3 regions of the Kocuria sp. CPCC 205263 genome follow, and region 1 is predicted to be linked to each of the others. Evidence: riboswitches for the same ligand, from Rfam matches in the RefSeq annotation. Region 1 holds a riboswitch; each other region holds the start of a gene.
What was found. A riboswitch is a leader RNA that binds a small molecule or an ion and turns the genes downstream of it on or off. The one in region 1 is predicted to bind thiamine pyrophosphate.
Positions count from the first base shown of each region.

Region 2: another riboswitch for thiamine pyrophosphate. It lies ahead of RF647_RS12935 (3-oxoacyl-ACP reductase); the one in region 1 lies ahead of RF647_RS18030 (FAD-dependent oxidoreductase).
Region 3: another riboswitch for thiamine pyrophosphate. It lies ahead of thiM (hydroxyethylthiazole kinase); the one in region 1 lies ahead of RF647_RS18030 (FAD-dependent oxidoreductase).

Region 1 covers NZ_JAVKPV010000018.1:11,617-15,818, forward strand. Annotated here, with positions in the region: gene RF647_RS18015 (VOC family protein) at 1-632, opposite strand, end outside; gene RF647_RS18020 (hypothetical protein) at 732-1,730, opposite strand; gene thiE (thiamine phosphate synthase) at 1,829-2,458, opposite strand; TPP riboswitch at 2,564-2,667, shown strand; gene RF647_RS18030 (FAD-dependent oxidoreductase) at 2,663-4,018, shown strand; gene thiS (sulfur carrier protein ThiS) at 4,015-4,202, shown strand, end outside.
Region 2 covers NZ_JAVKPV010000007.1:114,044-118,245, forward strand. Annotated here, with positions in the region: gene eat (ethanolamine permease) at 1-550, opposite strand, end outside; gene RF647_RS12925 (hypothetical protein) at 733-873, shown strand; gene RF647_RS12930 (FadR/GntR family transcriptional regulator) at 1,044-1,802, shown strand; TPP riboswitch at 1,857-1,960, shown strand; gene RF647_RS12935 (3-oxoacyl-ACP reductase) at 2,005-2,769, shown strand; gene RF647_RS12940 (LLM class flavin-dependent oxidoreductase) at 2,781-4,091, shown strand.
Region 3 covers NZ_JAVKPV010000003.1:56,597-60,798, forward strand. Annotated here, with positions in the region: gene RF647_RS05005 (Rne/Rng family ribonuclease) at 1-765, shown strand, start outside; gene RF647_RS05010 (nuclear transport factor 2 family protein) at 947-1,675, shown strand; TPP riboswitch at 1,750-1,843, shown strand; gene thiM (hydroxyethylthiazole kinase) at 1,886-2,710, shown strand; gene thiE (thiamine phosphate synthase) at 2,707-3,390, shown strand; gene RF647_RS05025 (bifunctional hydroxymethylpyrimidine kinase/phosphomethylpyrimidine kinase) at 3,387-4,202, shown strand, end outside.

The sequences.
Region 1 (4,202 bases):
CCCAGGATGTCCACGTAGAACTGCCGGCCCAGCGGGATGTCGCCCACCTGCAGGTGCACGTGTCCCAAGGTGGCCGGCGGCGCCGGGGGCCGCCCGCCCTGCTCGGCCAGGTGCTCCTGCAGGAAGCCGTTCGGGTCCAGGGGGTTGGAGGCCAGCGTGAGCAGGCCGGTGGGCTCCCGCCGCCACGTCTCGCGGGGGCGGTCCGTGTAGAGCTCCACCCCGTTGCCCTCGGGGTCGTCGAAGTAGAAGGCCTGGCTGTAGAGGTGGTCGGCGCTGCCGGTGAAGGAGCGGGGCGCCACGGTCGCCACGGACGCGAGCGCCGCGGCCAGGGCCGGCTCGTCGTCGAAGACCACCGCGGTGTGGAACAGGCCGGCCTGCCCGCGGCGGGCCGGCGGGAGCTCCTTGACCTGGCGCAGCCGCACGACCGTCCGGCCGTCCCGGCCCAGGACCGCGGTGTCCCCGGCGTGGGCAAGCACGTCGAGGGTGACGGCGTCCGAGTAGTAGGCGACCATCGTGTCCAGGTCGGAGACCAGCAGCTCCACCGCGCCCATCCGGGTGTCCGCGGACAGCAGGTCCTCGGCGGGGCGCTTCGTCAGGCTCTGGGGAGCGGGGTTCTGGGGAAAGATCGGCATCGCGGGGTTCTCCGTCGGCAGGGGCGGCGCATTGGTTGATATGTCCCCAAGAATAGTCCCAGAAGCTTTCCTGTGCAAGTAAATGGTGGTGCGGTGGGCTCAGAGGATGAAGATCAGGGCGGCGATCACCGCCAGGATGCCCAGGAAGACGAACCCCCACGCCTTGAGGTTGTCGGAGTCGTCCTCCTCGGGCTCGGCCGGGCGCGGCGGCCACCCGCCGGGGCCGGGCCCGAACACCGGCCCGGAGGTGCCCTGGGCACCGGCACCGGGACCGCCCGGGCCGGGTGCCCCCGGTCCGGGGTGCTGGCCCGGGAACTGCCCGGGGGGCGGCGGGGCCGGGCTCGCGGGGCTCACCCCCCACTGGGGGTTCTCGGGCGAGCCCGCCGGAGGGGCGCCGGGCGGGGGCGTGCCCGGGCGGATGTCACCGTCCGCGGCCGGGCCGGCCGCGGAGGAGGATCCCGCGGTCGGGCCCGACACCGGGGGAGCCGCCGGCGGCAGGGTCTCGCCCGAGAGCACGGGCCCGTCCTCGCGGTGGCCCCGCTCCGCCTCGTTCAGCAGGGTCACGAACTGCTCGAGCGGCTCGGACCCGTCGTGCTCCCGCGCCAGGAAGCGCTCGGCGCGGCGGCGCACCACCTTGTAGACGCGCCCGTCGTCGGGGACGCCCAGGTCCCGGGCGGCCCGCGCCACGGCCAGCGGGGGCTGCTCCGGGAGGGGGTTGGTGCCCCACTCCAGGAGCCCGGTCAGCAGCGGGCGCTCGAGCACGGCGGCCAGGGCGGCCCGGGCGCCCGGCACCCGGGTCAGCTCCAGCAGCCCGCTCGGCGGCGCGGACGGGCACCCCGGCACGTCGCTGGGCAGCCGGGCGGCGCGCTCCAGCCAGAAGGTGTCGCCGAAGAGGGTGGCGAGCAGCACGGCGGCGGCGAGCCGGTCGTCGCTCGGGGCGGCGTCCTCCGGGAGGCCCTGCTCCCAGTGCGTGCCGAGGGCGCGGCGGGCGGGCTCACCGGCCAGCCGGACGCGCAACTGCGCGTCCTCCGGGCCGCGGGCGGTCTCCGCGGGGCGCTCCACCGCGTGCCGCACCTGGGGGTCGAGCTCGGGGTCCATGGGCCACCTCTCCGTCGTCGTCCTGCGTCCATGCTCTCAGAACGTGCTGGACGGCGGCGGGGAGCCGACGGTGAGCCGGGCGGCGGGCCGCCCCGGGCTCAGGCGGGGAGCAGACCGCGCAGCTGCCCGGCGGCGACGCGGGGATCGGGGGCCTCGGTGACGGCGCGGACGACGACGACGCCGCGCGCCCCGGCCTCCAGCACCTGCGGGAGCCGCGGCTCGTCGATGCCGCCGATGGCGAACCACGGCACGGGCAGGACCTCCGGGTCCGCGTCCAGCCGGGCCTCCGTCAGCTCGGCGACCGCGCGGACGAAGTCCAGCCCGGTGGCCGGGCGCCCCGGCTTGGTGGGCGTGGCCCAGACGGGCCCGGTGCAGAAGTAGTCGACGTCCGCGTCCTCGAGCGCCGCCGTGGCCTGTCCGAGGTCGTGGGTGGAGCGCCCGATCAGCACGTCGGGGCCCAGGAGCCGCCGGGCCTGGGTGGGGCTGAGGTCGTGCTGGCCCACGTGGAAGACGTCGGCGCCCACGAGCGCGGCGATGTCGGCGCGGTCGTTGACCGCGAACAGGGCGTCGTACTCGGCGGCCACCCGGCCCAGCAGCTCCAGCGCGGCGATCTCCTCGTCCGCGTCGATGCTCTTGTCCCGCAGCTGGACGATGTCCGCACCGCCGGCACAGACGGCGTGCAGGAACTCCTCGAGGTCGCCTTGGTCCCGGCGGGCGTCCGTGCACACGTACAGCCGGGCGGCGAGGAGGCGGGCCGTCCGGGTGTCTCGCAGGGAGGACTCGGCGGGGGCGGAGGCGTCACGGGTAGGGTGGGTCACACGCTGATGATAGGTCAGCGGTTCTGCGGGAGCCCCACCGGGGGCTGAGAGGGCGACCATCGCCGACCGCCACACCTGATGCGGGTCATGCCGCCGGAGGAAAGGACGTTCCCTGTGACTGCCGCACACCCCGCCCCCACGACCGCGCCCCACCCGCTGGTCGACCGGCCCGAGCACGTCCGCGCCGACGTCGCCGTCGTCGGCGCCGGGGTGATCGGCCTGGCCACCGCCTGGGAGCTGCGCCGCCGCGGCCGCTCGGTGGTCGTGGTGGACCCCGAGCCGGGCTCCGGCGCCAGCCGCGCCGCGGCCGGGATGCTCGCCCCGGTGAGCGAGGTCCAGTACCAGCAGGAGCCCCTGTACCCCCTCATGACCGCCTCGGCCGCCGAGTACCCGGCGTTCGTGGCCGCCCTCGAGCAGGCCGCCGGCGGGACGGTGGGCCACCGGGCCACCGAGACCCTGGTCTGCGGCGTGGACGCCGCCGACCGGCAGGCCCTGGCGGACCTCCGCGCGCTGCAGGGGCGCCACGGCATGACGGTGGAGCCGCTGACCCTGCGCGCCGCCCGCACCTTCGAGCCGGCCCTGAGTCCGCGGCTGTCCGCGGCGTTCCGGATCCCCGACGACCACCAGGTGGACCCGCGCCGCCTCGTGGCCGGGCTGCTCGCGGCCCTCGTCGCCCCGGAACTCCCCGACCTCCCGGAGCCCGCCGGGCTCCCGGCCGCGCGCGACGGCGGACCGGCCCGCCTCGTCCACGACCTCGCCACGGGTCTGCGCCGCAACGCCGAGGGCGCGGCGACCGGCGTCCGCCTGGCCGGCGGCGGGATGGTCTCCGCGACCTGGACGGTCCTCGCCCCCGGCGCCGGGCTCGGCGAGCTCGAAGGGCTGCCGGAGGACTGGCACCCGCCGCTGCGGCCGGTGCACGGGGACATCCTGCGCGCCCGGGTCCCCGCCGGGGCGCCGGAGCTGCTCGGGCGCACGGTCCGCGGCCTGGTGCACGGGGTGCCCGTCTACCTGGTGCCCCGCGCCGACGGGACCGTGGTGATCGGGGCGACCTCCCGCGAGGACGACCTAACCGGTCCCAGCGCCGGCGGCGTGTTCCGGCTGCTGCGCGACACCCAGGCGCTCGTGCCCGGCGTGGCCGACCTCGAGCTGGTCGAGGTGCTGGCCCGCGCCCGGCCCGGCACCCCGGACGACATCCCGTACCTCGGCCGGGTCCGCGACCCGGACGACTCGCCGGTGCCGGGGCTCGTGGTCTCCACCGGCTACTTCCGCCACGGCGTCCTGCTCGCCCCGCTGGCCGCCCGGCTCGCCGCGCAGCTGGTGGACGGCGGGGCCGGAGCAGATCCGGCCGCCGACGCCGGGCACCTCGCCACCACCGACCCGCACCGCTTCGACCGCCCCGTCGAGGCCCGTCCAGGGGATCCCGCGCCGGCCGCCGCCGGGCCCGGGCCCCGGAGCAGGAGTACCCGATGACCGCCATCACCCTCAACGGCCGCCCGCACCGCGTGGCGGCGGAGGCGACCGTCGTCGACCTCGTCGCCGAGACCGTCGGCCGGGCCCTGGGCCCCGACGGCGCTCCGCTGGACGGCGGGCGCCTCGGCGTGGCCGTGGCCGTGGACGCCGCGGTCGTGCCCCGCAGCCGCTGGCGGCGGACCCC
Region 2 (4,202 bases), on a different contig from region 1:
CGAGCGCGACGACGGTCACCCCCAGCGCGAGGACCGCGACCACGGTGATCCCGAACATCAGCTTGAGCGCCTCGCCCACCCCGTACATGTGGATGCCCATGAACACCAGGTAGGTCACGAGGTACACGGGCCAGGAGTTGGTGATCCCGAACAGGCCCAGCGCCTCGATGTAGCCGCCGATGAACGTGGCGATCGCCGCCGGGGCCACGGCGTACTCGATGAGCACGGCCATCCCGGTGGCGAAGCCGCCGAGAGGGCCGAGGGCCCGGCGGGCGAACCCGTACCCGGCGCCCGCCGTGGGGAGGGTCGAGGAGAGCTCGGCGAGGCCGAAGACCATGCAGGTGTACATGATGCCCATGAGCACGAAGGCGATGAGCAGCCCGCCCCACCCGCCCTCGGAGAGCCCGATGTTCCAGCCGGAGAAGTCCCCGGAGATGACGTAGGCGATGCCCAGGCCCGCGAGCAGGACCCACCCGGCGGCGCCGGAGCGGAGCTGGCGGTGCTGGAAGTACTCGTCGGTGCGGGTGGGCTGTGCTGAGGATTCGGGCATGGGACGATCCCTCCGGGATTCCACAAAGGTCTGAAAACAGACGTTTGGCGCGAGTGGTCACAGTCTGTGGGCTGTCCCGTGCCCCGTCAAGACCCCGCGGCGCGCCGCCGGGCGGCCGCCGGGCCGGGCACGGGACCGCGTCGCGGTGGAGCCGGCCCCCCGGATGCCGCAGAATGGTGGGCATGAACCAGACCACGTCCTCAGCCACTGACCGCCCCGGCCGCGCCCGCTCCTGGGCCCTCATCGCCATCACGGCGGGCTTCCTCGTCTCCGCCGCCCTGATCATCGCGGTGGGCGTGGTTGCCATCGATCTCACCCACTAGGACCTCGGCCGGCCGTCCCGGCCGGAGGCAGCGGCGCGCCGCCCGGACCGGGCGGCGCGCCGCTGCTGCTCGTGGCCCGGCCCGGCGCGGTGGGCGGGGTCCCGCCGGAGGCGGTCCCCGGGGACCGTGACACCATGGGCGCACGTCGCACCGCAGGGAGGAGCGCCACCGTGAGCGATCCCGTCCAGCACCCCCGCATCCGGCCCGTGCGCCAGGGCAACGCCTTCGAGGAGGCCGTGGAGCGGATCCTCGACTCGATCCGGCTCGGCCTGTTCCGCCGGGGCGAGCGGCTCCCGCCCGAGCGGGAGACCGCGGCGATGCTCGGCATCTCCCGCGCCACGCTCCGGGAGGCCCTGCACGAGCTCCAGGTCGCCGGGGTCCTGGAGGTGGTCCGGGGCCGGTACGGCGGGACCTTCGTGACCGGTCGCACCGCTCTGCCGGACGAGACCCTCCCCCCGGTGGACCCCGCGGACGTCGAGGACGTGCTCGTGTTCCGCGCGGTGGTCGAGCCCGCCGCGGCGGAGCTGGCCGCGGCGGCGTCCCTCAGCGCGGCCGCCCGGGAGCACCTGCTCGCGTGCCTGCGGCAGGTCGAGGAGAGCGCCCCGGAGGACTACCGCCCCGCCGACGCACGCTTCCACATCGCGGTGGCCGAGCTGGGCGGCTGTCCCAGCCTGGTCCGCGCCGTCGCGGAGGTGCGCTCGCGGGCCAGCGACCTGCTGGACCGGATCCCCGTCCTGCCGGTCAACCTCGAGCACTCCGACCGTCAGCACCGCGAGCTCACCGACGCCGTCCTGGCAGGTGACGCCCCCGCCGCCCGGGCCGCCTCCCTCGCGCACCTGGAGGGCACGGCCGCGCTGCTGCGCGGTTTCCTCGGGCACGCCGGGCAGTCCGACGACGACGCCCCCGGGGACGACCGCGGCCCGGTGTGACCCGCCGCCGTGCGAAGAACGGGCCGGCCTGCGGGACCGGTGCTTATACTCGTCCGCAGTGACACGGGGTGCCGGCGCCGCACGACGAGCCGGCTGAGATGACACCCGTCGAACCTGATCCAGTTAGGACTGGCGAAGGGATGTCCTGCCGGGACCGGCCGTGACCGGCCCGCGTCTCCTCGCCCTGACCCCAGGGAGACCCATGCAGATCGCAGAACAGATCGTCCTCGTCACCGGCGGAGCTCGAGGGCTGGGCCGCAGCGTCGTCGAGGCCTTCGCCGCCCAGGGCGCGAGGGTCGTGGTCAACTACCGCGCGTCCCGGAAGGCCGCGGAGGAGCTCGCGGAGCAGCACGGCCCGGACCGGGCCGTGGCGCTGGTTGCCGACGTCACCGACGCGGAGCAGGTCGCAGACATGCTCCGCGCGGCCCGGGAGCACTTCGGCTCCCCCGTCACCACCGTGGTCAACAACGCGCTGGCGGACTTCTCCTTCAACGGCGACGCCCGCTCCTCCGCGGAGGAGATCCGCTGGGAGGAGTTCCACGCCCAGTTCGCCGGCAGCGTCCGCGGGGCGCTCAACACCGTGCAGCAGGCCCTGCCCGGCATGCGGGAGCGGGGTTTCGGCCGGGTCGTCAACGTCGGCACCAACCTGTTCCAGAACCCCGTGGTCCCGTACCACGACTACACGGCGGCGAAGGCCGCGCTGCTGTCCCTGACCCGCACCCTCGCCAAGGACCTCGGCGCGCACAACGTCACGGTCAACATGGTCTCCGGAGGTCTGCTGCGCACCACCGACGCGAGCGCCGCCACCCCGGACGAGGTCTTCGACTACATCGCCTCCACCACGCCCCTGGGCCGGGTCACCACACCGGCCGAGTTCGCCGACGCCCTGCTGTTCTTCGCCTCGCCGTGGGCGCGCTCGGTCACCGGGCAGAACCTGGTGGTCGACGGCGGGCTGGTCCTCGACTGATGGGGGGCGCCGTGACCGCGCCGCGACAGCTGCACCTCAACGCCTTCCTCTTCGGCGCGGGCCATCACCAGGCGGCCTGGCGGCACCCGGACTCCCCACTGGAGCAGCTCGGGGACATCGCCCACTGGGAGCGCCTCGCCCGCACCGCCGAGCGCGGCCTCCTCGACGCCGTGTTCTTCGCCGACGGGCACAGCGCCGGTGACGTGGCGGACGGACCCCGGTGGTTCCTCGAACCGCTCACGGCCCTGTCCGCGATGGCGCGGGCCACGGAGCGGATCGGGCTGGTCAGCACGGTCTCGACGACCTTCTGGACGCCGTTCCACGCCGCCCGCCTGCTGGCCTCGCTCGACCACATCAGCCGCGGGCGGGCCGGCTGGAACGTGGTCACCTCCATGTTCGACGCCGAGGCGCGCAACCACGGCCTCCCAGGAATGCCACCGCACGCCCAGCGCTACGCGCGGGCGGCAGAGTTCATCGACGTGACCCATCGGCTGTGGGACTCGTGGTCCCACGACGCCCTGGTCGGCGACCGGCAGGGCCTGCACGCCGACCCCGAGCGGGTGCGCCGGATCGACCACGCCGGCGAGCACTTCCGCGTGGACGGTCCGCTGACCGTGCCGCGCCCGCCCCAGGGGCGTCCGGTCCTGTTCCAGGCGGGCGCCTCCGGGCCGGGCCGGGACCTCGCCGCCCGGCACGCCGAAGCGGTCTACGCCGTGGCCTACGACCTCGAGAGCGCGCGGGAGTACCGCACCGATCTGAGGCAGCGCGTCGCCGCGGCCGGACGGGACCCGGAGGGCGTGGCCGTCATGCCGGGCCTGGTCGCCTACGTGGGCTCCACGGAGGAGGAGGCCCGGGCCAAGCAGGCGGAGGTGGACGCCTTGCTGCCCTCGGAGCAGTCCCTGGCCCAGCTGTCCGCGTTCGTCCAGCAGGACTGCAGCGACTGGGCGCTGGACGCCCCGGTCCCGGAGCTGCCGCCGCTCGAGGGCTTCACCGGACCCCAGGGCCGGTACGCCACGATCCTGCGGATCGTGGCCGTCGAGCGGCCCACGGTGCGGCAGCTGCTGGGCCGGCTGGCCGCCGGGGGCGGGCACTGCACGGTGGTCGGCACCCCGGAGACCGTCGCGGACCGGATGGAGCGCTGGTTCCGCTCGGGCGCGTCCGACGGCTTCAACCTCATGCCGCCCCGGCTGCCGGACTCCCTCGACGACTTCGTGGACCACGTGGTCCCCGTCCTCCAGCGCCGAGGACTCTTCCGCACCCGGTACACCTCGTCCACGCTGCGCGGGCACCTGGGGCTGCCGCGGCCCGGCGGCGCTCAGTGACGTGCTGCGGCGCCTGTTGCGGCGGACGACCCCGGCGCCCCAGGATGGTCGGTCAGCACGTCGTGGACCGGTCGGCGCAGGCTGTAGGGGAGCTTCGGACCGTGGCCGAAG
Region 3 (4,202 bases), on a different contig from region 1:
CACGAGGAGGCGGCCGCGGACGAGCCGGAGCGCGCCGAGGAGGCCGCCCAGCCGGCGGAGTCCCGGCCCGAGGGCTCGGGGCGCTCCCGGAAGAAGCGCCGCGGCAAGCGCAGCCGCGGCCGCGGCCAGGGCGGGGACACCGCCGCCGAGCAGCAGCCGGAGGAGGGGGAGGACACCGCCCCGGCCGCCCCGGAGCAGATCCCCGCCGAGGGGGCGCCGGGCGAGCAGGGCTCGCGCCTGACCATCAACGGCGAGGTCATCGACCTGCCGCAGGGCCACGCCGTGGTCGTCGAGCCCGCCGAGGCCCGGCCGCTGAGCCTGGACTCCCTCGCGGAGGTCGTCGGGCAGAGGGGGCCGGACGCCGGCTCCGCCGCCCCGGAGGCCGCCGCCGAGACGATCACCGGTGCGGATGACGCCGCGGAGAGGACCGCTGCTGCGGCGGAGGCCTCGGCCCAGGAGCCCGTGGCACAGGAGCGCACGGAGCGGCAGGCGCCCGCCCCGGCCGCGGCGGTTGTCGCGGAGCAGGCGGGCGTCGAGCCCGTGCGGCCCCGGCGGCGCTCCCGGCGGGCCTCGGCCCCGGCGGCGCGGACCGGCGAGGCCGAGGTGACCGCCGGCCAGGCGGCCGCCGCGGAGGGCGCCCGGCACGAGGCGAAGACCGTCGCCCAGCGCGCCCCGGAGGACCCCTCCCGCCGGGCGCCGACCGTCGTCGGCGTCGGCGTCAAGGCCGAGGACCTCACCAGCGGCCGGCCCGCCGACCGGGGCTGACCCGCCCCGCCGAGCAGCACCACGGAGGACCCCGACCGGCACGGTCGGGGTCCTCCGCCGTCATACGCTCCGCGTCCCTGTCGGACCGTGCTCGGCCCGGGTAGCGTGGTCGCACGACACGCGGGCCGCCCGACCGGGCCGATCCGTCGGATCCGCGGCCCGCAGCGCCGAGGGGATGGCCATGAGCAGCAAGCAGATCGTACTCACCGCCGGCACCGAGCTCTTCGGCGATCGGGACCTCACGGCCGTCGACCGGCACTGGGCCCCGGACTACCGGCAGCACTCCGCGCTGGCGCCCGACGGCCGCGAGGGACTCCGGGGCATGTTCCAGCAGCTGCCCCCAGATTTCCGGTTCGAGCCCCTGCGGATGCTCGAGGACGGGGACATGGTCGCGGTCCACTGCGTGTACCACGGCTTCGGCCCGGACCCGGTGGTGGCGGTGGACGTCTTCCGCGTGCAGGACGGGCGGATCGCCGAGCACTGGGACGCGCTGGCCCCGCTGCCCGGAGGAGCCGCCGGCAGGCACCGGATCGACGGACCCACGGAGATCACTGGTTACGAGCACACCGCCGTCAACAAGGCGCTACTCACCGAGTGGGTGCACGAACGGCTCATCGGCGCGGACCGGGACTCCCTCGAGGAGCTGGCCCGCGACCCGCGCTACGTGGAGCACGGCCCCGGCCCGGACGCCCGCCTCGCCCGGCACACCCTGCACCGTGTGCTCGGCGAGGGCGACCTCGTCCTCACCGTCACCGAGGCCCTGCTCGAGCTCGGCGGCGAGGGGGCCGGTGACCCGGTCCCGGCCGGCTGCTACGACCTCTGGTGGGTGGCGGACGGGCGGATCCTCGAGCACTGGGGGGTCGTCCAGCCCGTGCCGGAGCGGATGCCGCACGGCAACGGCTTCTTCTGATTCGACGGCCCCCCGCCCCCTCGGACCTGGCCCGTCCGCGTCCCCGGCTCCCGCACGACGACTAGACTGGCAGGACACCAGACACGGGGTGCCGCACGAGCGGCTGAGAACACACCCGTCGAACCTGATCTAGCCAGTACTAGCGAAGGGATGTCGCAGATGCGCGATGCCGTACCCCCGTCCGCCCGCACACCAGGACCCGGGAGGCCGGTGCCGCCGGACCCCGTGCTCGCCGAGGACGCCGCCGCGGCCCTGGAGGACCTGCGCGCCGCGGCGCCTCTGGTGCAGTGCATCACCAACGCCGTGGTCACCAACTTCACCGCCAACGTGCTGCTCGCCGTGGGCGCCTCCCCGGCGATGACCGACATCCAGGGCGAGGGCGGGGTCTTCGCGGAGCTCGCCGACGGCCTCCTCGTCAACACCGGCACACCCACCGCCGAGCAGCGCGGCGCCGCCTACGAGGCCGTCGGGGCCCGGCGCCGCGCGGGCCGGGCCTGGGTCCTGGACCCGGTCGCGGTGGGTGCCCTGCCCGTGCGCACGGCGCTGGCCCGCGACCTGCTCGGGTTCGAGCCGGCGATCGTGCGCGGCAACGCCTCCGAGGTCATGGCCCTCGCCGGCGGCGCCGGCGGCCGCGGCACGGACGCGACCCACGGCGTCGACGCGGCCCGGCACGCCGCCGCCGCGCTCGCCGAGCGGGCCGGCTCGGCGGTGGCCGTGTCCGGGCCCGTGGACCTCGTGCGCTCCCCGGACGGCACCGTGGTCCGGGTGCCGCACGGCACGCCCCTGCTGACCCGCATCACCGGCGGCGGGTGCGCCCTGGGCGCCCTCATGGCCGCGTTCACCGCCGTGCGCACGGACCCGGCCGCCGCGGCGGTGGCCGCCACCACGGTGTACACCCTCGCGGCCGAGGACGCGGCCGCCGACTCCGCCGGGCCCGGCTCCTTCGCCGTGGCGCTGCTGGACCGGTTGCATGCCGTCACCCCGGAGGGGATCGCCGCCCGGGCGGAGCTCGTGCGCGAGGAGGGCGCCCGATGAGCCCGCGCCTCGACCCCGCGGCCCTGGCCCTGCACCTGGTGACGGACACCGCCCTGAGCGCCCCCCGGACGGTCCCGGACGTCGTGGCGGCCGCCGTGTGCGGGGGAGCCACCATGGTCCAGGTGCGGGAGAAGGACGCCCCGGTCCGTGAGCTCGTCGCCCTGCTGACGGCCGTGGCCGAGCGCGTGGGCCGGCAGGTGCCCGTGCTCGTGGACGACCGCGCCGACGTGTACCTCGCCGCCCGCGCGGCCGGCGCCCCCGTGGCCGGCGTGCACGTGGGCCAGTCGGACCTGCCCGTGGCGCTCGCCCGGGAGATCTGCGGCCCGCACGCCGTGCTCGGCCTCAGCGCCGCCACGGCGGAGGAGCTCGATACTGCCGCCGCACTGCCGGCCGGGACGGTCGACTACCTGGGCGTCGGGGCGGTGCGGGCGACCCGCACCAAGCCCGACCACCCTGAGCCGCTGGGCGTCGAGGGCTTCGCCCGCGCCGCGGCCCGCACGGCCCTGCCCTGCCTGGCCATCGGCGGGGTGCGGGTCGAGGACGCCCCCGGCCTGCGCGCCGCCGGCGCCGCGGGGCTGGCCGTGGTCTCCGGGATCTGCGCCGACCCGGACCCCGCGGCCGCGGCCGCCCGCTACCTGCGGGCCTTCACCGCCGTGCCCGCCGGGGGGGTGGCCCCGTGACCGCCCGCGTGCCCCGCGTCCTGGCCATCGCCGGCACCGACCCCACGGGCGGGGCCGGCCAGCACGCGGACCTCAAGTCGATCGCCGCGATGGGCGGCTACGGGATGAGCGCCGTCACCGCCGTCGTCGTCCAGAACACCGTGGGCGTGCGCGACATCCACGTCCCGCCGGTCGAGTTCCTCTCGGCACAGCTGGACGCGGTCGCCGAGGACGTCGAGATCGACGCCGTCAAGATCGGGATGCTCGGGTCCGTGCCGGTCATCGAGGCCGTCACCCGGTGGCTCGGGACCCATCGGCCGCCGGTCGTGGTCCTGGACCCCGTCATGGTCGCGACCTCCGGGGGCCGCCTGCTGGAGCGCGAGGCCGAGGACGCCCTGCGCTCGATGCTCGGCCTCGCCGACCTGATCACCCCGAACCTGCAGGAGCTCGCCGTACTCGCCGGGGAGGACACGGCGGCGTCGTGGGACGAGGCCCTCGCGCAGGGCCACCGCGTGGCCCGCGCCCACGGCACCCTGGTGCTCGTCAAGGGCGGGCACCTCACGGGGGACCGGACGCCCGACGCCCTCGTGGGCCCGGACGCCCCCGAGCCCCTCGTGGCGTTCGACGGCGCCCGCGTGCCCACCGAGAACTCCCACGGCACCGGGTGCTCCCTCTCCTCGGCCCTGGCCACCCTCCAGGCCCGGCACGGGGACTGGCCCCGGAGCCTGCGGATCGCCCGGGACTGGCTGCGCGGGGCCCTGGAGGCCGCCGGGGACCTCGAGGTGGGCCACGGCAGCGGGCCCGTCCACCACTTCCACCACGTCCAGGACGCC